Cupriavidus metallidurans CH34: one gene and its partner. The protein of the gene in region 2 interacts with the protein of the main gene of each other region in a pairwise test. Links are inferred from orthologs where the notes say so. Each region holds a gene or a part of one and is shown on either strand. Other genes may lie near its edges.

Evidence for each region.
Region 1: the proteins of ligA (region 2) and leuS interact in binary tests that used the Escherichia coli proteins (3 or more experiments, as listed by UniProt). The link is inferred for Cupriavidus metallidurans CH34 from one-to-one orthologs.

Annotation. Positions count from the first base shown.
Region 1 is NC_007973.1:3,227,883-3,238,699, forward strand. Bases 2,679-5,864 are described here. They hold leuS (leucine--tRNA ligase), read right to left. Parts: upstream 5,501-5,864; coding sequence 2,879-5,500; downstream 2,679-2,878. Other genes in these bases: RMET_RS14900 (LPS-assembly lipoprotein LptE), read right to left, coding at 2,679-2,842; dapB (4-hydroxy-tetrahydrodipicolinate reductase), read right to left, coding at 5,670-5,864. Outside these bases: RMET_RS14890 (glutamate-5-semialdehyde dehydrogenase), read right to left, coding at 1-1,078; holA (DNA polymerase III subunit delta), read right to left, coding at 1,205-2,275; more of RMET_RS14900, read right to left, coding at 2,327-2,678; more of dapB, read right to left, coding at 5,865-6,467; RMET_RS14915 (outer membrane protein assembly factor BamE), read right to left, coding at 6,546-7,199; fur (ferric iron uptake transcriptional regulator), read left to right, coding at 7,399-7,830; RMET_RS14925 (LysR family transcriptional regulator), read right to left, coding at 7,911-8,912; RMET_RS14930 (flavin reductase family protein), read left to right, coding at 9,198-9,815; gap (type I glyceraldehyde-3-phosphate dehydrogenase), read right to left, coding at 9,865-10,817.
Region 2 is NC_007973.1:1,544,315-1,554,842, reverse strand. Bases 6,927-9,823 are described here. They hold ligA (NAD-dependent DNA ligase LigA), read right to left. Parts: upstream 9,510-9,823; coding sequence 7,344-9,509; downstream 6,927-7,343. Other genes in these bases: RMET_RS07190 (cell division protein ZipA C-terminal FtsZ-binding domain-containing protein), read right to left, coding at 9,521-9,823; def (peptide deformylase), read right to left, coding at 6,927-7,320. In the rest of the region: RMET_RS07220 ([protein-PII] uridylyltransferase), read left to right, coding at 1-2,402; RMET_RS07215 (pseudouridine synthase), read left to right, coding at 2,430-4,262; RMET_RS07210 (helix-turn-helix transcriptional regulator), read right to left, coding at 4,326-5,237; RMET_RS07205 (MFS transporter), read left to right, coding at 5,357-6,799; more of def, read right to left, coding at 6,787-6,926; more of RMET_RS07190, read right to left, coding at 9,824-10,528. UniProt on the Escherichia coli protein: DNA ligase that catalyzes the formation of phosphodiester linkages between 5'-phosphoryl and 3'-hydroxyl groups in double-stranded DNA using NAD as a coenzyme and as the energy source for the reaction.

The DNA of each region.
Region 1 (10,817 bases), 1.7 Mb from region 2 along the record:
TGGTGTAGTTCTCGGTGATGATCGAATCGGTATGCGCCGACCCGTAGGTGTTGATGTGCGCGATGGCGGCGTCCAGTCCGTCCACCGTGCGGATCGCCAGCACCGGCGCCAGGTACTCGAGACGCCAGTCCTCCTCGGTGGCGTCGACCAGGCCCGAGAAGCCGGCGGCTTCCAGCGTGGCGCGCGTTGCCGGGCAGACGCGCAACTCGACACCTTTTTCCTGGTAGATACGGCACAGCGGCGGCAGCGCCTTCGCAGCTATCTCGCGCGACACGAGCAGCGTTTCCATCGTGTTGCACGGTGCGTAGCGCTGCGTCTTGGCGTTGTCGCACACGCGCACGGCCTTTTCCAGGTCGGCGTCGTCATCGATATAGACGTGGCAGATGCCGTCCAGGTGCTTGATCATCGGCACGCGCGCCTCTTCCATCAAGCGGGCGATCAGGCTCTTGCCGCCGCGCGGCACGATCACGTCGACATACTCGGTCATCGTGATCAGGCGACCAACCGCGGCGCGATCCGTGGTTTCGATCACCTGCACGGCTTCGGAGGGCAGCCCCGCCGCGGCCAGTCCCTCGGCCACGAGCGCGGCCAGGGCGGTATTCGATTCGATCGCCTCGGAGCCGCCACGCAAAATCGTAGAGTTGCCCGACTTCAGGCACAGCGCCGCCGCATCGATGGTCACGTTCGGACGCGATTCATAGATGATGCCGATCACGCCGAGCGGCACGCGCATCTGGCCCACCTGAATGCCGGTGGGACGGAACTTCATGTTCGAGATTTCGCCGATCGGGTCCGCCAGCGCGGCTATCTGCTCGAGGCCGGCTGCCATCGTGGCGATCGCCTTGTCCGACAGTGTCAGGCGATCAATGAAGGCGGCGTCCTGGCCGTTGGTGCGGGCGCGTTCGACGTCGCGGGCGTTGACGGCCTTGAGCTTGTCCGCATCGCGGCGGATGGCCGCGGCAATCGTCAGCAGCGCACGGTTCTTGTCGGCCGTGGAAGCGCGCGCCATGGCGCGCGATGCCGCGCGGGCCTGCTGGCCAACGCGGGTCATGTAAGCGTGGAGATCGAACTCGGTCATGATGGTGTCCGGGCCTGTGCCCGGTCTGCTATGAGTGCCGCGATGTCGATGCGCCGGCGCGGCTGCCGGCGATTGTTCTGGTTCGGTGGTCCGGTCACCTGTCCGGACCCCGGGGGCCCGGAGGCCTCATGCGGGTCTGGCGATCATCAGCGCAAGCTGCATCAGGCCGTCCCATGGCTCGGCTGGTAACGCACCGGCCGCTCCGCCAGCGCCTGGCAGGTCGGACAGGCCCTTGACCTGCCGGTCCAGCCGCGCGGCCATGGCAAGCGCGGCTTCCAGTTGCGGCATCGACAGCCGTTGCGCGGCCTGTGGTACGAGCCGCTCGCGCGGGCCCCAGACGCGCAGTTCGCGCATCAGCACGCCCGCCGGCTTGCCGCCCGCCAAGCCTTGCCGGACCTTGGATAATACGCGAATTTCCTCGGTCAGCGCCCACAGCACCAGCACCGTAGCCTCGCCCTCGCCACGCAGCCCTTCGAGCATACGCACCAGGCGCGGCACGTCGCCGCCGAGCATGGCTTCGGACAGTTTGAACACGTCGTAGCGGGCCACGTTCAGCACCGCGTCCTGAACCTGGTCGAAGGTCAGCGCGCCGGGCGGATAAAGCAGGCCGAGCTTCTGGATTTCCTGATGCGCGGCCAGCAGGTTGCCCTCGACCTTTTCGGCGATGAACTGCAGCGCGCGCCGCCCTGGCTCGCCCGGCTCCACCCGCTGCTGCTGCAGGCCGAGTCGTTCGCCCACCCAGGCGGGCAGCCGCGTGCGGTCCACGGCATCGACCTTGATCGACACCCCCGCCGACTCCAATGCCTGGAACCAGGCCGATTTCGTCGTGGCGAAATCCAGGCGCGGCAGTGTGACCAGCATCACCACATCCGGCGACGGCTGGGCGGCCACGGCGCGCAACGCCTCGCCGCCGTCCTTGCCCGGCTTGCCCGATGGAATACGCAACTCGACGATCTTGCGGTCGCCGAACAGCGACATCGACTGCTGGGCCTCGATGACCTGCCCCCACTGGAAGCCACGTTCGGCCACCAGCACGTCGCGTTCGGAGAAACCGGCCTCTCGCGCAGCGCGGCGCAGGCGATCTACCGCCTCCAGCACCAGCAGGTGCTCGTCGCCGTGAACGACGTAAAGCGGCGCCAGGCCCTTGGCCTGCGCCTGCCTCAGATGTGCCTCGAGTCCGTCGAGCTTGAGCTGCATTGTCGCCCTATGTTTCCTGTGTCGGCCTGAGTCGCGCCGATACCCGGCGCGTCAGATCGTCTTGACCGAGGCCAGCCGGCGCATGAGCTGATTCACAACATCGCGCTGCATGTCGCGATAGAGCTGCTGCTCTTCGTAATCCTTGGCCAGCGTGTTGGCTTCGTTGTACGTCAGGTCGCGCGTCAGCAGCAGCGTCGACGGTGGGATCAGCTCCTTGCCACTGGCATCGCGCAGGCGGAAGGTAAAGCGGTAGGTCAGACGGTATTCCCGCACCACACCCTCGGTGGTAATCGAGAGGATCGACTTGGCCCGCGTATCGGCCAGCACGTCGAGCAGTGCGTCCGCTTCCTTCGGGTCGGTAACGATCTGCGTGTCCGAGCCATTGCGGATGTTGCGGCGCAAATCCGCACCCATCAGCGAATTCGCGGGAATGCCGATGTAGAGCCGCTTGAACGCAAAATCGGCGTTACCGCGCATATGGAAGCCGCAGCCACCCAGCAATGCCGCCGCCGCTGCCGCGGCGCCGATGGCGAAGAAACCGCGGCGTCCCATGTTCGGTCGATCCATTCGTTATCCCTGTCTGCTGATTCCAGTCCGCGTGCTTCAGAGCACGACGTTGACGAGACGGCCCGGCACCACCACGATCTTCTTCGGTGCGGCACCGGCGGCGAACTTGGCCACGATCTCGCTGGCGGCCGCGGTGGCCTCGATCGCGGCGCGGTCAGCATCGGCCGGCACCGTCAGGCTGCCACGCACCTTGCCGTTGACCTGCAGCACCAGTTCGATCTCGCTGCGCACCAGCGCGGCTTCGTCGACTTGCGGCCATGCGGCGTCGAGAATGTCGACCGTCTCAGCGGCGTAGCCGAGTTCCTGCCACAGCCCGTGGGCGATGTGCGGCACCACCGGGTACAGCACGCGCAGCAGCACGCTGAAGCCTTCACGGCGCCCGGCCGGCGAAGCGGTCTTCGCATCTTCCAGCGCGTTCAGCATCTTCATCGTGGCGGACACCACGGTGTTGTACTGGATGCGCTCGTAATCGTAGTTGGCCTGCTTGAGCACGGTGTGGATCTCGCGGCGCAGCGCGGCGTCATCGGCCGTCGGCGCGGTGCCGGCGCCATCGCGGATCGCCTGGGCGTTCGCGTAGCCGTAGTTCCACACACGGCGCAGGAAGCGCGACGCGCCCTCCACGCCCGAACCGCTCCATTCGAGTTGCTGCTCTGGCGGCGCGGCGAACATCACGAACAGGCGTGCGGTATCGGCGCCGTACTGGTCGATCAGCGCTTGCGGGTCGATGCCGTTGTTCTTCGACTTCGACATCTTCTCGATGCCGCCAATCACCACCGGCTGACCGTCGGCCTTCGCCGTGGCGCCAGCCGGGCGGCCACGCTCGTCGGTCTGCACGTCCACATCGGCCGGGTTGTACCAGGTCTTCTTGCCGGAGGCGTCCTCGCGATAGAACGTCTCGTTGAGCACCATACCCTGCGTGAGCAGGTTCGTGAACGGCTCGTCGAACTTGACCAGGCCCATGTCGCGCATGACCTTGGTCCAGAAGCGTGCGTACAACAGGTGCAGAATCGCGTGTTCGATACCGCCGATGTACTGGTCCATCGGCATCCAGTAATCGTTGCGCGCATCGACCATCGTGCCAGCGTCGGGGCACGTATAGCGCATGTAATACCAGCACGAGTCGATGAACGTATCCATCGTATCGGTCTCGCGGCGCGCCGGCTTGCCGCACGACGGGCAGGTGCACTCCAGGAAACGCGGGTCCTTGGCCAGCGGGTTGCCCGTGCCGTCCGGCACGAGGTCCTCGGGCAGCACCACCGGCAGATCCTTCTCCGGCACCGGCACCACACCGCAGCTGTCGCAGTGGATCAGCGGAATCGGCGTGCCCCAGTAACGCTGGCGCGAGATGCCCCAGTCGCGCAGGCGCCAGGTCACCTTCTTCTCGCCCAGGCCCTTGGCGGCCAGATCGGCGGCGATGGCGTCGACGGCGGCCTTGTAGCCGAGACCGTCGTACTTGCCGCTATGGATGCAGAGGCCGTGTTCCTTGTCGCCGTACCACTCGAGCCACGCGTCGGTCGAATAGGCCTGACCCTTGACGTCGATGACCTGCTTGATCGGCAGGTTGTACTTGAGCGCAAACGCGAAGTCGCGCTCGTCATGAGCCGGCACGCCCATCACGGCGCCGTCGCCATAGGTCATCAGCACGTAGTTGCCGACCCAGACGTCGACCTGTTCGCCGGTCAGCGGGTGCGTGACCTTGAGGCCGGTCGGCATCCCCTTCTTCTCCATGGTCGCCATGTCGGCTTCCATGACGGAACCGTGCTTGCATTCCTCGATGAACGCGGCCAGCGCCGGGTTGCTTTCGGCGGCGTGCGTGGCCAGCGGATGCTCGGCGGCCACGGCGCAGAACGTCACGCCCATAATCGTGTCGGCACGCGTGGTGAACACGTAGAGCTTGCCGTCGTTGATCAGCTTGCCATCCGCGCCCTTGATCTCATGCGGGAAGGCGAATCGCACACCTTCACTGCGGCCGATCCAGTTCTGCTGCATGATCTTGACGCGCTCGGGCCAGCCGAGGCCTTCGAGGTCGCCAAGCAATTCCTGCGCGTAATCGGTGATGCGCAGGTAGTACATCGGGATTTCACGCTTTTCGACCACTGCGCCCGAACGCCAGCCACGGCCGTCGATAACCTGCTCGTTGGCCAGCACGGTCTGGTCCACCGGATCCCAGTTCACGGTACCGGTCTTGCGATAGGCGATGCCCTTTTCCAGCATCTTCAGGAACAGCCACTGGTTCCAGCGGTAGTACTCGGGGCTGCAGGTCGCCACTTCGCGCGACCAGTCGATCGCCAGGCCCATCGACTGCATCTGCTTCTTCATGTAAGCGATGTTGTCGTAGGTCCAGGCGGCCGGTGCCACGCCGTTGTTCAGCGCGGCGTTCTCCGCCGGCATCCCGAACGCATCCCAGCCCATCGGCATCAGCACGTTACGGCCGTTCATGCGCAGGTAGCGCGCCATCACGTCGTTGATCGTGTAGTTGCGCACGTGGCCCATGTGGAGCTTGCCCGACGGGTAGGGCAGCATCGAACAGGCGTAGAACTTGGACTTTTCCTTGCCGTCGGGCCCGACCGCGTGCTCCGACACCTTGTAGGCATCGATCGCTTTCCAGTGCTGCTGGGCGGCTTGTTCAACGGCGGACGGAAGATATTTGTCTTGCATGGTCGGGACGACGGTCTGGGCAGCGGTCCGCGGGCGACTGGCGCGCCGGGCGACCGGGGGGATCGGAAATGCGAAAGAGACGATTATAACCGTGGCGTATGTCCGCCACGGCTCGCACGGAAAGGCTGGAACGGCCCGCCTCTGGGCCGCGCCGGGCGTGCTTGCGGGCTTACTTCAGGCCCAGCACATCCTGCATGTCAAACATGCCGCTCGGCTTGTCGGCCAGGAAACGCGCCGCACGCACAGCACCATCGGCATACGACTGGCGGCTGGACGACTTGTGGCTGATCTCGATGCGCTCGCCGATGCCGGCGAACATCACCGTGTGATCGCCGACGATATCGCCGCCACGGACCGTCGCGAAGCCAATCGACTTCGCGTCGCGCGGGCCAGTATGGCCTTCGCGCGCGTAGACCGCGCATTCGTCGAGATCGCGGCCGATGGCCTTGGCGACCACTTCGCCCATCGCCAGCGCCGTGCCCGACGGCGCGTCGACCTTGTGGCGATGGTGCGCTTCGATGATCTCGATGTCGTAGCCCGTGGAAAGCAGCTTGGCCGCCACTTCCAGCAGCTTGAACGTGGCATTGACGCCGACGCTCATGTTCGCGGCAAACACCACGCCGATCGACTTGGCGGCATCGGCCAGTGCCTGCTTGCCGGCGGCATCGAAACCGGTGGTACCAATCACCATCTTCTTGCCGAGGCGCTTGGCCACCGCCAGGTGCGCCAGCGTGCCCTCGGGGCGGGTGAAATCAATCAGGCAATCGGCGGCCGAGAGCACGGCCTCGATGTCAGAGGAGATCTTGATGCCCGTCTCGCGGCCCAGAAACAGCCCGGCATCCTGGCCCAGCGCCGCAGCACCTGGCACGTCGAGCGCGCCGGCCAGCGTCACGCCGTCGGTATTGAGCACCGTTTCGATCAACATGCGACCCATGCGGCCGGAAGCCCCTGCAATGGCGATTTTCATGATTGGGTATGTCGGAATGAAAACCGTCCGGCATTCGACCGGACGGCTTGGGTGTCTGAAATGGACTCGCCGCCGCGTTTAGCTGGCAGGTTTGGCCGGAACGTCCGAAGCCGCGCTGGCTGGCGCCTCGGCCGGCTTTTGCTGAGCTGCCTCGGCGGCAGCAGGTGCCACGGCTGCCGGCGCGGCTGCCGGTTCGCTCGCTGCCGCGACGGGCATGGCAGCCGGCGCCGATGCCGGCATTGCCGCCGGCGCGGATGCTGGCGCTGGCTCGCCGCCAAAGACAATCTTGCCTGGCGTCTGATTCTTCTGCGCCGCCTTCATGCCGTCAATTTCGGCGATAAGCTCGTATTCGGACGGCAACTCGTTGCCCACCCACCGCACAAGCTTGTCACCCTCGAAGTACACGGTGAACTGGCGCGATTGCACGACCGGCCGGCTGCCGCGACGGAAAGAGAAGTAATAGTCCCATCGATCCGCGTGAAAGACGTCCGTCAGCAGCGGGGTGCCGAGCAGGAAGCGCACCTGATCGCGCGTCATGCCTTCGCGCAATTGCGACACGGCCTCGCGCGACACGAAGTTGCCCTGGACGATGTTGATCCGATACGGCGTGATGGCATCGGCCACCTTGCGCGAGGTGCTGTCGTAGGCGGAACAGGCACCGGCCAGCAGTGCCGCCGCCAGCAGGGAAGACACCAGCGCGGGGCGCATGGCGGACGAACGGAATGAACGCATGTATCTCGCTTCCAGACGGGAATGGGTAGATACCGGCACCGGCACACCCCAAAGACTGCGGAGGCATCCGGCACGGCCAGGCGCATTCTGGTCACTCCGCGGAGAGCGGCGTGTACGCGTCATGGCACCGGGGCGACATTTGCCGCCAAAACCCTTATGATTCAACTATCCAGACATTGTACTCTAGGGAGTCACGCCCATGCCGAGTCCGGCGGACCTCAAAAATATCGGCCTCAAGGCGACCGTCCCCCGCCTGAAGATCCTTGAGATCTTCCAGACCAGCGAACAGCGCCATCTAAGCGCGGAAGATGTCTATCGCATCCTGCTCAACGAGCATATGGATATCGGCCTCGCCACGGTCTATCGCGTTCTCACGCAGTTCGAACAGGCTGGCCTGCTCTCGCGGAACAACTTCGAGTCGGGCAAGGCGATTTTCGAACTGAACGAAGGCAAGCACCACGATCACCTGGTGTGCCTGGATTGCGGGCGCGTCGAGGAATTTTTCGATGCTGATATCGAACAGCGGCAACAGAGCATCGCCCGCGAGCGCGGCTTTGCACTACAGGAACATGCCCTGTCGCTCTATGGCAACTGCACCAAGGACGATTGCCCCCACAGACCGAGACGATAACCCCGCTGCGGTACCCGCCCAGCAGCAGGCAATAAAAAACCGGCGCCAAGGCGCCGGTTTTTTATTGGGTCGACACAGCGTTATTCCTGCGTCAGATCCTGCTCGGCCACGACGCGCAGGCTACGCGGCACGGCAGCGGCTGCCGCAGGCAGGCCCAGAAACTCGCCAACCACCTGACGGAAGAGACCACGTGCCCAAACCAGCATCGGATGGGTATTGCGGCTGCGGTGCCAGAACATATTCAGGCCCAGCATCGTATTGAGCTCCGCCGGCAGCGGGTAGGCCTTCAGGCCATACGTTTCACAGGCCATGTCCTTGGTCAGCGCGTTGACCGTGAAGATCATGTCGGTCTGGGAAGCCAGTTCGGCCTGGGCGCGCCACGAATGAACGGTCAGCGTGGCATTCCGCTTCAGGCCCCGCTGCTGCAGCGCGTAGTCCAACGGAATCAGTGCCGGTGCCGGACGGCCCGCGCCACCGGAATGCGCCATAAAGATATGGCTGCAGTCGAGGTATTGCTCGAGCGTGCAATCGTTCTTCAGGAGCGGATGATTCTTGCGTGCGCAAACCCACAGGTTCAGCGACGTCACCACTTCCTCAACGATTTCGGGATGGCGGGTCGGGAACGGCGAAAAGGCCAGATCGAGTTCGTTTGCACGCATCGACGCGACGTCGGCTTCCCACGAATGCGATTCGACCAGGCGGATATGCAGGTCCGGAGCCAGTTGCTTGATGCGCAGGACAAAGCGGTTGAAAACCGTGTCACCAAGTTCGGCGGCAAAACCGATATTCAGCGTGCCGGTGGCGATGGCCGGATCGAAATTATCGGCATCCCCCTCGTTGATCGACGACCAGAGGTCGAGCATGTCCCGGATCTTCGGGCCCAGTTCCAGCGCGCGCGGCGTTGGCGTGAGACCATGAGGCACCCGAATGAAAAGGGGATCGTCGAAGATTTCGCGCAGTCGGCCGAGCGAGTGAGAAACGGCCGGCGCGGTCATGTGCATCTTTTCCGCCACATAAGTGGCGTTACGCTTGCTGAGCAACTCGGTGAAGATCACGAGCAGCTTGGTATCCACGTTCACCATGATCAGGCCCGGTTTGTTATGTCTTACGCTTCGATGGCCCCACCACTTTCACTGGCTGCACATCAGACATTAATAGATCCTTCCGAGTGTAAGAGAAAATAACAGGAGCGAAAAGCAAATTCAGCATTTCTCGCATTACTGAACGCGAACTTTCGCGGATTTTTGACAGCTTTGAGACAGATAATGTCAAAAATCGCCGTTCATTGAATTCCATGACCCGCTATAGTGCCTGAAGGCGTCCCAATTCTGCCTCGCAGCCCGCCCCGTCTTGTTTCAGATCAAACCATGGCTTCCCACCGACTCGACGTTGATCTCGCCAAAGCCTATCGCCTGCTGAATCACGGTCCGACCGTTCTGGTCAGTGCCGCGCACAATGGACAACGCAATATCATGGCGGCGGCATGGGCCATGCCGCTCGATTTCGCGCCGCCGAAGGTGGCCGTGGTGCTGGACAAGTCCACCTGGACGCGCCAGTTGCTTGAAGCAAGCGGCGAATTCGCGTTGCAGGTTCCCACCGCCGCCCAGGTCGATATCACGCAGGCACTGGGCTCCAGTTCGGGACGGGCCCTGACGGAAAAGCAAGGCATCGACAAGTTCGCCGCGTACGGCTTGCAGACCTTCGCTGGCAGCGTGATCGGCGCTCCGCTGCTCGAAGGCTGCGCGGCGTGGCTGGAATGCAGGCTATTGCCCGAACCCGCGATCCAGAACAGCTACGATCTGTTTCTCGGCGAAGTGGTCGCAGCCCACGCCGACGGCCGCGTCTTCAGCAATGGCCGCTGGCACTTTACCGGCCAAGACGACCTGCGCACGATCCACCATGTCGCGGGTGGCCACTTCCTCGTCGATGGCGATGCTATCGATGCGCGGCCGCTAACGCCACCAGTCACCCCACCTGCCGCCTGAGCAACAAAAAACGCGCCCGAGGGCGCGTTTTTTGTTCAGCGAGGATGGCTTACTTGGCCACGACGCGTGCCATTTCCAGGCACTTGTTCGAATAGCCCCACTCGTTGTCGTACCAGCTCACGACCTTGATGAACGTGCCGTCCAGCGCGATACCGGCTTCAGCATCGAAAATCGAGGTGCGGGCATCACCGCGGAAGTCCGTGGCCACAACCTTGTCTTCGGTGTAGCCCAGCACGCCCTTCAGCGCGCCCTGGCTCTGGGCCTTCATCTCGGCGCAGATTTCTTCGTACTTGGCCGGGTTTTCCAGTTCGACGGTCAGGTCGACCACCGAAACGTCCGAGGTCGGCACGCGGAACGACATACCGGTCAGCTTCTTGTTCAGCTGCGGAATCACCACGCCAACGGCCTTGGCGGCGCCAGTCGACGACGGGATGATGTTTTCCAGGATGCCACGGCCACCGCGCCAGTCCTTGTTCGACGGACCATCCACGGTCTTCTGCGTGGCGGTGGCAGCGTGCACGGTCGTCATCAGGCCGCGCTTGATGCCCCACTTGTCGTTCAGGACCTTTGCCACCGGGGCCAGGCAGTTGGTCGTGCAGCTTGCGTTCGAGATGATCGCTTCGCCCTTGTACGTCTCGTGGTTCACGCCGAACACGAACATCGGGGTGTCGTCCTTCGACGGGGCCGACATGATCACCTTCTTGGCGCCCGCGTCGATGTGCTTCTGCGCGCCTTCCTTCGTCAGGAAGATGCCGGTCGACTCGATCACCACGTCGGCGCCGACTTCGCCCCACTTCAGCTCGGACGGATCCTTGACGGCGGTCAGGCGGATCTTCTTGCCGTTGACCACGAGCGTGTTGCCTTCCACCGACACTTCGCCGTCGAAGCGGCCGTGGACCGAGTCGTACTTCAGCATGTACGCCAGGTAGTCCGGTTCCAGCAGGTCGTTGATGGCGACGACTTCAATGTCCTTGAAGTTCGCGGCGGCGGCGCGGAACACCA
Region 2 (10,528 bases):
TGCCCGGCGATGTCGCCCTGGTGGCGGTGGGCGGCTATGGGCGCGGCGAGCTGTTCCCCCACTCCGACGTCGATGTGCTGCTGCTCCTGCCCGGCGAGCCCGATGCGAAAATGGCAGCGAAACTCGAGCGCTTCATCGGCCTATGCTGGGACCTGGGCCTCGAGATCGGTTCGTCGGTACGTACGGTCGACGACTGCATCCGCGAGTCGGCGGCCGACATCACGATCCGCACATCGCTGCTCGAGGCACGTCTGCTGATCGGCAACAAGGCGCTTTTCAAGTCCTTGCAGACGCGCTATCAGGCCGACATGGACGCGGCCGACTTCTTCCAGGCCAAGCTGCTGGAAATGCGTCAGCGGCATGCCAAGTACCAGGACACGCCGTACGCACTGGAACCGAACTGCAAGGAAAGCCCGGGCGGCTTGCGCGACCTGCAGGTCATCCTGTGGATGACCGAGGCCGCCAGGCTCGGCGACAGCTGGAAGCAACTGTTCGAGCGCGGCCTGCTGACCGAGCGCGAAGCGCAGGAACTCACCCGCAACGAGCGCCTGCTGCGCACGATCCGCGCTCGCCTGCACCTGCTGGCCGGCCGCCGCCAGGACGTGCTCGTGTTCGACTTGCAGACGGCGCTGGCCGAGGCATTCGGCTATCGGCAGACCACGAACAAGCGCGCCAGCGAGCAGCTGATGCGCCGCTACTACTGGGCAGCCAAGGCAGTCACGCAGCTCAACAGCGTGCTGCTGCTGAACATCGAGGCGATGTTGTTCCCGAGCGAGTCGATGGTCACGCGCGAGATCAACGATCGTTTCGTCGAACGCCAGGGAATGCTGGAGATCACGAGCGACGATCTCTACGAGCGCAATCCGCACGCGATCCTGGAGACGTTCCTGCTCTATGAGCGCACGCCCGGCGTGAAAGGCCTTTCGCCGCGCACGCTGCGCGGGCTCTACAACGCGCGAACGGTCATGGACGCCAGCTGGCGCAACGATCCGGTGAACCGTCGCCTGTTCCTGGCCATCGTCCAGGAGCCGCAGGGGATCACCCATGCGTTGCGCCTGATGAACCAGACCAGCGTGCTAGGCCGCTACCTGATCAATTTCCGACGCATCGTCGGCCAGATGCAGCACGACCTGTTCCACGTCTATACCGTGGACCAGCACATCCTGATGGTCGTGCGCAATATGCGCCGCTTCGCCATCGTCGAGCATACGCATGAGTTTCCGTTCTGCAGCCAGTTGATGGCCGGCTTCGACCGCCCATGGGTGCTGTGGGTGGCGGCGCTGTTCCATGACATCGCCAAGGGTCGTGGCGGCGATCATTCGAAGCTCGGCACCGTCGATGCGCGCCGCTTCTGCAAGCAGCATGGCATCTCGCGCGAGGACACCGACCTGATCGCGTGGCTGGTCGAGCATCACCTGACGATGAGCCACGTCGCCCAGAAACAGGACCTGACCGACCCCGACGTGGTCAAGGCATTCGCCCAGGTAGTGGGCAACGGGCGCTATCTGACCGCGCTGTACCTGCTGACCGTGGCCGATATCCGCGGCACCAGCCCGAAAGTCTGGAATGCCTGGAAGGGCAAGCTGCTCGAGGACCTGTACCGCATCACGCTGCGCGTGCTCGGCGGCGCGCGGCTCGACACGCATTCGCTCTGGGCGCAGAAGCGCGACGACACGATCGCCCAACTGCGACTGAAAGCATTCGATCCCGAACTGGCCAAGCCGCTGTGGGACAAGCTCGACATGTCGTTCTTCATGCGGCAGGACGCTCGCGACATCGCCTGGCTCACGCGCAGTCTGTTCAACAAGGTGAACAGTCCCAACCCCGTGGTCAAAGCGCGCATCTCGCCGGCGGGCGAAGGCCTCCAGGTGGCGGTCTACGTCAAGGATCAGCCCGACCTGTTCGCGCGTATCTGCGGCTACTTCGAGCGCAAGGCCTTTTCGATTCAGGACGCCAAGATCGAGACCACGCGCGACGGGTACGCGCTGGATACGTTCCAGATCACGGACCCAGGCCTTGCCGGTGACTACCGCGACATCCTGACGCTGGTCGAGCACGAACTCGGTGAGCGCGTGCGGCTGGAGTGCCCACTGCCCGACCCTACACAAGGACGCCTGTCGCGCCAGTCGCGCAGTTTCCCCATCAAGCCGCGCGTGGACCTGCGTCCCGACGAGCGCGGCCAGTATTACCTGCTGTCGGTATCCGCCAACGACCGCACCGGCCTGCTGTACGCGATCGCGCGCGTGCTGGCCAAACATCGCGTGTCCGTGCATTCGGCACGCATCAATACGCTCGGTGAACGCGTGGAAGACGTGTTCCTGGTCGACGGCTCGCGACTGGCCGCCGACAACCGATTGCAGATTCAGCTTGAACAGGACCTGCTCGACGCGCTGGCCATCTAAGGCCGGCACGCCGGTAGTTGAAACGATATGACCGATAGCAATACGCCCGGCCGCAAGACGCTGGGCATCAAGACCACCTCCTCCAGCACAACGCGCAAGGCGAGCCGCCCGGTGCGCGTGTCTGACCTGAACCGCAAGCGTGTCCAGGAAGTGGTCACGGGGATCAAGCAGGCCAAGGACCGCGCCTCCGACAAGGACAAGCGCAAGGCTGGGCCGGCCGATGGCGCGCCGCGCAATGAGCGTCAGGACCGACCGGCGCGACCGGCACGTCCGCGCCCCGCCGAAGGCGAGCGGGCACCTCGCCGTTTTGCCGAAGGAGAGCGGGCACCACGCCGGTTCAGCGATGAGGAGCGCCCGCAGCGCGAGCGCCGGTACGGCGATGACAACCGCCCCGCGCAACCGCGCCGCTATGGCGATGACAATCGAGCCGAGCGTCCGCGTCGGTTCAGCGACGAAGATCGTGCCGCACGCCCCCGCCGCTTTGGCGACGAGGAACGTCCGCAGCGTGAACGCCGCTATGGGGATGACAACCGCCCCGCGCAACCGCGTCGCTATGGCGATGACAATCGCGCCGAGCGTCCGCGTCGATTCAGCGACGAGAATCGCGCCGCTTCGCCCCGCCGCTTTGGCGACGAGGAACGTCCGCAACGCGAGCGGCGCTACGGAGATGACAACCGCCCCGCGCAACCGCGTCGCTATGGCGATGACAATCGCGCCGAGCGTCCGCGTCGATTCAGCGACGAGAATCGCGCCGCCCCGCCCCGCCGCTTTGGCGACGAGGAACGCCCGCAGCGTGAACGCCGCGCTGGAGACGACAACCGCTCCGCGCAACCGCGCCGCTATGGCGACGACAATCGCGCCGAACGTCCCCGCCGCTACGGCGATGACGAGCGCACGCAGCGTACCGAGCGCCCGCACCGCAGCGACGAAGCTCGCGCGCCGCGCCGGCAGCACCAGGACGACAACGCACCGCGTCGTGGTGACGCCCCGGCACGCCGCTTCAGCGATTCGGCCGACCGCGCCCGTGGTGAACGTACCGAACGCCCGGTGCCGCGCGCCGAAGCGCGTCAGCCGGTCTCCGAGCATGAAGACGGCCTCGTCCGTCTCTCCAAGCGCATGTCCGAACTGGGCCTGTGCTCGCGCCGCGAGGCCGATGAATGGATTCCGCGCGGCTGGGTGCTCGTCGACGGTAAGCCAGTGACCGAACTCGGCACGCGCATTCGTCCCGAAGCGGAGATCGAAATCCTGCAGGCCGCGCGCTCGGAACAAGGCGAACGCGTGACGGTGCTGCTTAACAAGCCGGTCGGCTATGTCTCCGGCCAGGCCGAAGACGGCTATGAGCCGGCTGCTGTGCTGTTTGCGCCTGAGAACCAGTGGGAACTGGACCCCACCCGCAAGCGCTTCGCCCCGTGGCAACGCAAGAATCTCGCGCCGGCTGGCCGGCTCGACATCGACTCGACCGGGCTGCTCGTGCTGACCCAGGATGGCCGCGTTGCACGCGCACTGATCGGCGACGATTCGAATGTCGAGAAGGAATATCTGGTGCGCGTCGAGTGGGAATCGCCGCAGGGTCTGGTCGAGCGCAATATCAGTGCCGTGTTCCCCGACGACCTGCTGGAGCGTCTGCGCCACGGTCTGTCGCTGGACGGCGTGGCGCTCAAGCCGGCCAAGGTCAGCTGGCAGAACGAGGAGCAACTGCGCTTCGTGCTGCGTGAAGGCCGCAAGCGTCAGATTCGCCGGATGTGCGAGCAGGTTGGCCTGAAGGTGGTTGGCCTCAAGCGCGTGCGCATGGGCCGTGTGGTGCTCGGCGACCTGCCGCCGGGCCAGTGGCGCTTCCTGGGGGCCTTCGAGAAGTTCTGACAGGGGCGCCTGCCGGCTATTCCTCTCGTCCGTCAGCGGGAGGGAGGAATAGCCATCAATCACTCAAATGCCTGCGCTCTGCCCGGTCACCGGCCGCAGCTTGTGCAGCGCTTCCTCGGCCGACTCATCGGCCGGCACATAAACCAGAAGCCGCGCGCCGTTGCGCGGCGCGGTCCACCAGTTGGTCTGCGTCAGGTTGAAAGCCCCCGTTTCCGGATGGGTGAACTGCTTGACGTGGTTCTGGATACCGCGCACCTGATAGCGCTGCCAGAGATCCCGGAATAGCGCCGACACCGCCATATAGCGCTTGAGTTGCGCGTCCCAGACAGGATCGTGCACATGCTCGGCCATCGCGGCCCGGTAAAGCGCCACCATGTTCGCGACCATGCCGTGCCAGTCAACCACGATCGCGCGCCAGGCCGGATGTGTCAGCGCCAGATAGATGCAGTTGCGATCCTCGACCGGCAGGCCCGGCAGATCGACACCAAGCAGCCGGCAATAGGCTTCGTTATGCGCGACGATGTCGAATCTCGCGTTCTGCACCAGGGCGGGAATCGGATCGAGCTGATCGAGGACCCGTTGCGTCGTGGCGGACACCGTTTCACAGACCGACGTCCCCGCAAGTGGCGCCGGCCGTTGCATGCCGGCCAGTGTGAACAGGTGCTCGGTCTCCGAGGGCGAGCACTGCAGCGCTGCGGCAACCGCGTTGAGCACCTTCGGCGATACCCGGATCGGACGGCCCTGCTCCAGCTTCGTGTACCAGGTGATGCCGATGTCGGCCATCGCGGCCACTTCCTCGCGCCGCAGACCAGGCGTGCGCCGCCGGCCCATGCGCGACAGGCCCAGCCGCGCCGGATCCAGGCTTTCGCGCCGGGCGCGCAGGAATGCGCCCAGTTCCGGCTCCCTGCCGGTGCCCTCGATCTCCTCGTAGCCATCCACATCGAGCAGGACACCCGGTTCCTGGCGAGCATTCATGATGATTCACTCCGTTTGCCTAGGCTGACACAATTTATACCAGTCTAACTGGACTCTTGTACCAGTCTGATCGGGCCACCATACTCCGGTCCTCAAGCGTTGTCGAGGCCAGATCCGCCATGCAAACATCCCCCGCCCCCACCCTCGGCCGAGCCGGACTTTACGTCCTGCTGGCCGGCCAGCTACTGCCACAGATCGACTTTTCGATCGTCAATGTGGCGCTACACCCTATCGAGCACTCCCTGGGAGCGACGCCGTCCGAACTGGAACTGATGGTGGCCGTCTACGGCGTGGCATTCGCCGTCTTCCTGGCCATGGGCGGGCGGCTCGGCGACAACTACGGCCGCCGTCGCATCTTCAACATCGGCGTGCTGCTCTTCGGCGTCGCGTCGCTACTGTGCGGCGTGGCGGGTTCGATGCTGTCGCTGCTGATTGCGCGGACGCTGCAAGGCGCGGCGGCGGCGCTGCTCGTGCCGCAGATCCTGGCGACAATTCACGTCGGCCTGCGCGGACACGCTCACTCCCGTGCCCTGGCGTTGTTCGCGTCGATTGGCGGCATCGCGTTCATCATCGGGCAGGTTCTGGGCGGCTTGCTGGTCGATGCCGACATCGACGGCCTGGGATGGCGCAACGCGTTCCTCATCAACCTGCCAATCTGCCTGGCCATCCTGGTCCTTTCGCCGCGCGTGATCCCCGAGACCCGGCGTGAGAACGCCACTGGCATCGATGCGCCAGGCACCGTGCTGCTGGCAGCCGTGATCCTGGCAATTCTGCTTCCGATCGCGTTGGGACCCATGTTTCGCTGGTCGTGGCCCGTGCTGGCCGTTCTGGCCGCCACGGCGCCGTTGATGCTGCTGCTCTGGTACATCGAACTGCGCCAGGAACGCCGCGGCGTGCATCCGCTGTTGCCGCCGTCGCTGCTGCGACTGCCAAGCGTGCGCTTCGGTTTTATCGTCGCCGTGCTGTTCTATGCGTGCTGGAGCGGCCTGATGTTCGTGCTGGCGCTAACGCTGCAGAGCGGCGCCGGTATGACGCCCACGATGGCGGGCAACGCATTCATTCCGCTTGGGCTGGCCTTTATTGCGGGATCGCTGACGAGCCCGCGCGTGGTGAACGGCTGGGGCCGCACGCGTGTGCTGATTGTCGGATGCGTGACACAGATGGCCGGCGTTGTGGTGCTGGCCTACGTGCTGCGGCAAGCCTGGCCCCACCCGGACATCCTGACGCTCGCCCCGCCAAGCTTGCTGATCGGCTTCGGCAATGCGCTGGTGGTCGGGTGCTTCTACCGGATTGGCCTGGCGGACATCCCCACCGACCAGGCCGGCGCGGGCAGCGCCGCGCTGGCCACGGTTCAGCAGGCCTCGCTCGGGCTCGGCTCGGCCCTGCTCGGCACGGTATTCGCGCAGCGACTGCATCACGCCGCGACTTATCTCGATGCGGCGCTGGCCAGCCTCGCCGCCGAGTTGTGCCTGATGACGATCCTGGTTGCCGCTGCGCTGGTCTATCACAACCGGCATGGGCAGCCGGCAATCACGGCGTGCGCCTCGCCTCAGTCGTCGTAATTGGGTGGTAGTTCGGGGAACAGGATCTCGGTAAAACCGAAGCGCGTGAAGTCCTTGATCCGCATCGGATACAGCACGCCGATCAGGTGATCGCACTCGTGCTGCACCACGCGCGCATGGAAGTCCTCGGCCACGCGCTCGATCCTGTTGCCCATCATGTCGAAGCCCGTGTATTTCAGCCGCGTGTAGCGCGGCACCACGCCGCGCAGGCCCGGCACCGAGAGGCATCCTTCCCATCCATCGTCCATCTCGTCGGACAGCGGCTCCAGGGATGGATTGATCAGCACGGTCTTCGGCACGGTCGGTGCGTCGGGATAGCGCGGGTTGCGATCGAAACCGAAAATCACCACCTGCAGGTCCACGCCGATCTGCGGCGCGGCAAGGCCGGCGCCGTTGGCATGTTCCATCGTGTCGAACATGTCGTCGATCAGCAGGCGCAGCTCAGGCGTATTGAACTGCGTCACGGGGCGCGCCTGTTGCAGCAGGCGTGCGTCGCCCATCTTCAGAATGTCCCGGATCATTGCGCGTTCTCCCTCTCTCCGTATCAGGCTGCGCCAACCTCGGCCAGCAACTTCAACATCCCTTCCTCGTCCAGCACCGCCACGCCCAGTGTCTGCGCCTTCTCGAGCTTGCTGCCCGCCTCGGCCCCGGCCACTACGTAGTCGGTCTTCTTCGACACCGAACCCGCCACCTTGGCGCCAGCGGCTTCCAGCTTCTCCTTGGCGTCCTCGCGGGACATCGTCGGCAGCGTGCCGGTCAGCACGAACGTCTTGCCAGCCAGGGGCAGCGGCGCACGCGCAGTCGGCTCTGTCTCGGCCCAGTGCACACCCGCCGCCCGCAACTGTTCGATAACTTCGACATTGTGCGGTTCGGCAATGAAGTTGGCGATCGACTGAGCCACCACGGGGCCCACGTCGTTGACTTCGAGCAAGGCGGCCTCGTCCGCGGCCAGCAGGTTGTCCAGCTTGCCGAAGTGCTTGGCCAAATCCTTGGCGGTGGCCTCTCCTACATGACGGATGCCGAGCGCGAAGATAAAGCGGTTCATCGTGGTCTCGCGAGACTGCTCGATCGCCGCCACCAGGTTCGATGCCGACTTGTCGGCCATCCGGTCCAGCGCCGCGAGCTTCGCCACGCCGAGCTTATAGAGATCGGCAGGCGTGCGCACGATGCCCAGGTCGACCAGTTGCTCCACCACCTTGTCGCCCAGCCCTTCGATATCCATTGCCCGACGCTGCGCGAAATGCAGCAGCGCCTGCTTGCGTTGCGCAGCGCAGATCAGCCCGCCCGTGCAGCGTGCAATCGCCTCGCCTTCGAGCCTTTCCACGTGCGATCCGCAGACCGGGCATTCAGTCGGCATCACGAACGCACGGGCATCCGCCGGGCGGCGCTCCAGCACCACGGCAACCACCTCCGGAATCACGTCACCCGCGCGGCGCACGATCACCGTGTCGCCGATATGCACGTCCTTGCGCCGGATCTCGTCCTCGTTGTGCAGCGTGGCATTGGTCACGGTGACCCCGCCAACAAACACTGGCGCCAGTCGCGCCACCGGCGTGATCGCACCGGTGCGCCCGACCTGGACCTCGATGTCCTCGACCGTAGTGGTCATCTCCTGTGCAGGAAACTTGTGCGCCAGCGCGAAACGCGGCGCGCGCGAGACAAAGCCGAGCTGTTCCTGTTCGGCAATCGCATTGACTTTGTAGACCACGCCGTCGATGTCGTACGGCAACTGGTCACGACGCTCGCCAACCTCGCGATGGAATGACAGCAGGCCCTGGGCGCCCCGGACCACACGTCGCTCGTCGCAAACAGGCAAACCGAGCTTGGCAAAGCCGTCAAGCATTGCGCTGTGCGTGCCCGGACGGTCGAAGCCTTCCATCTCGCCCACGCCATAGGCAAAGAACGAAAGCGGGCGCTTGGCCGTGATACGCGGATCAAGCTGGCGAAGGCTGCCCGCCGCCGCGTTGCGCGGATTGACGAATGTCTTCTCGCCCGATTCGGCCTGGCGCGCGTTGAGCTTGTCGAAATCGGCGCGATACATGAACACCTCTCCGCGCACCTCCAGCACGGACGGGGCCGTGCCGCGCAGCTTGAGCGGAATCGCCTTGATCGTGCGCACGTTCGCGGTCACGTCTTCGCCCGTCTCGCCGTCGCCGCGCGTGGCGGCCTGCACGAGCGTTCCGTTCTCGTATCGCAGCGACATCGCGAGCCCGTCGAACTTCAGCTCGCAGGCGTACTCGACGGCATTCCCGGCGGTGTTTGCGGCTGCCTCGGCGGCATCGGCCGCGCTGAACAGATCGTCAGCCGGCGCGGCGGGTGTCGCGAATGCTGCGGGTGCTGCGGCCGTGGCACGGCCGAGGCCCTGCGCGCAGCGCCGGTCGAAGTTGATGACGTCCTCGTCCTCGAAGCCATTGTTGAGCGACAGCATCGGCACGCGGTGGCGCACCGAGTCGAACGCCGACAATGGCGCACCACCCACGCGCTGCGTGGGGGAATCGGGTGTCAGCAGCTCAGGATGTTCGGCTTCCAGCGCCTGCAACTCGATGAACAGCGCATCGTAGTCGGCGTCGGGAATCGTCGGCGCATCGAGCACGTAATACTGGTAGCTGTAGCGCTCCAGTTCTTCGCGCAACCATTGCGCGCGCTCGGCGGGGGAATCGCCGGACGGCGCGGAGGCCGAAGCCTGCGCGCCTTGTTTCTTGGCGGTCATGACTGGCTCCGTTACTGGCTGAACAAGCGCACGGCAACAGGCGATCCGGCGGGCATTCCGCGCGATTCCAGCTTCTCGTATAACTTCTCGAGTTGGCCGAAGATCGCCACGAACGACGCCTCGGTCAGCGGCCGCATATTGTCGTCGACCAGTTGCGCGCCCATGCGCTGGGCCAGGCTGTACCCGTACTCGCACACGGTCTTGAACGGCTTGGCCGCCTGCGATGCCTGCGGCACGTCGAGCAGCAGCGTGATCTGTCGGCCGGCGCTCAACGTCAGGTCGTCGCGCAGGAAGTTGGTATCGCCGAATTGCAGCGTGAACAGCGGTCGCTGCACGCCGTCGGCGCCCGGTTCATAGCGGATGAAGCGTGTGCCGTCGCGCGACAGCACCAGCCCGTCCTGCGTCGCCACCGTCTGGACATAGGCGGCCGACCACGGCGCGCCATCAGAGATCACGTTCACACCGAGCTGCACGTCCGCGCCCGCCGCAAACGCGTCGAGTTCGCGCGCATTCCCGACGGTCTCGGTCATGTCCGGCAGGTCCGCCGATGCATCGAGCGATTCGGACAGGGCTTCCACTGCGTTGACGAACTCGGAGAATTCGAGCGCGTTGAGCGGACCACTGCGATTCGCCAGTTGCACGGCCACCTGGATGTCTTCGTACTGGTGACCTGCGGTCACGGCTTCCCACGCGTTGGATTCGACGCGCAGGCCCTCGATATGCACCTGCTTGGTACCGGCGCGACGCAGACGGCCCGTCAGCGGCAAAATGCGATCGCCCGACGCTTTGCGCTCCAGATGCATCGGCACGATGCAGTCGATCAACGGATCAATCACCGCGGGCGTGGGCTGGCCATTGAGGGACTCGGCTTCGGCAGGCTGCGCGCTGGCAGGCACCTCGGGGGCTTTCGCCTGTTCATCGGCCTCGGCCGACGTCACGTCATCCGCGGCATGCGCCGCCGCTGGCGAGGCGGCTACAGCAACCTCGTCGGCCACCGCCTCGTCGGCATCCGCGGTGCT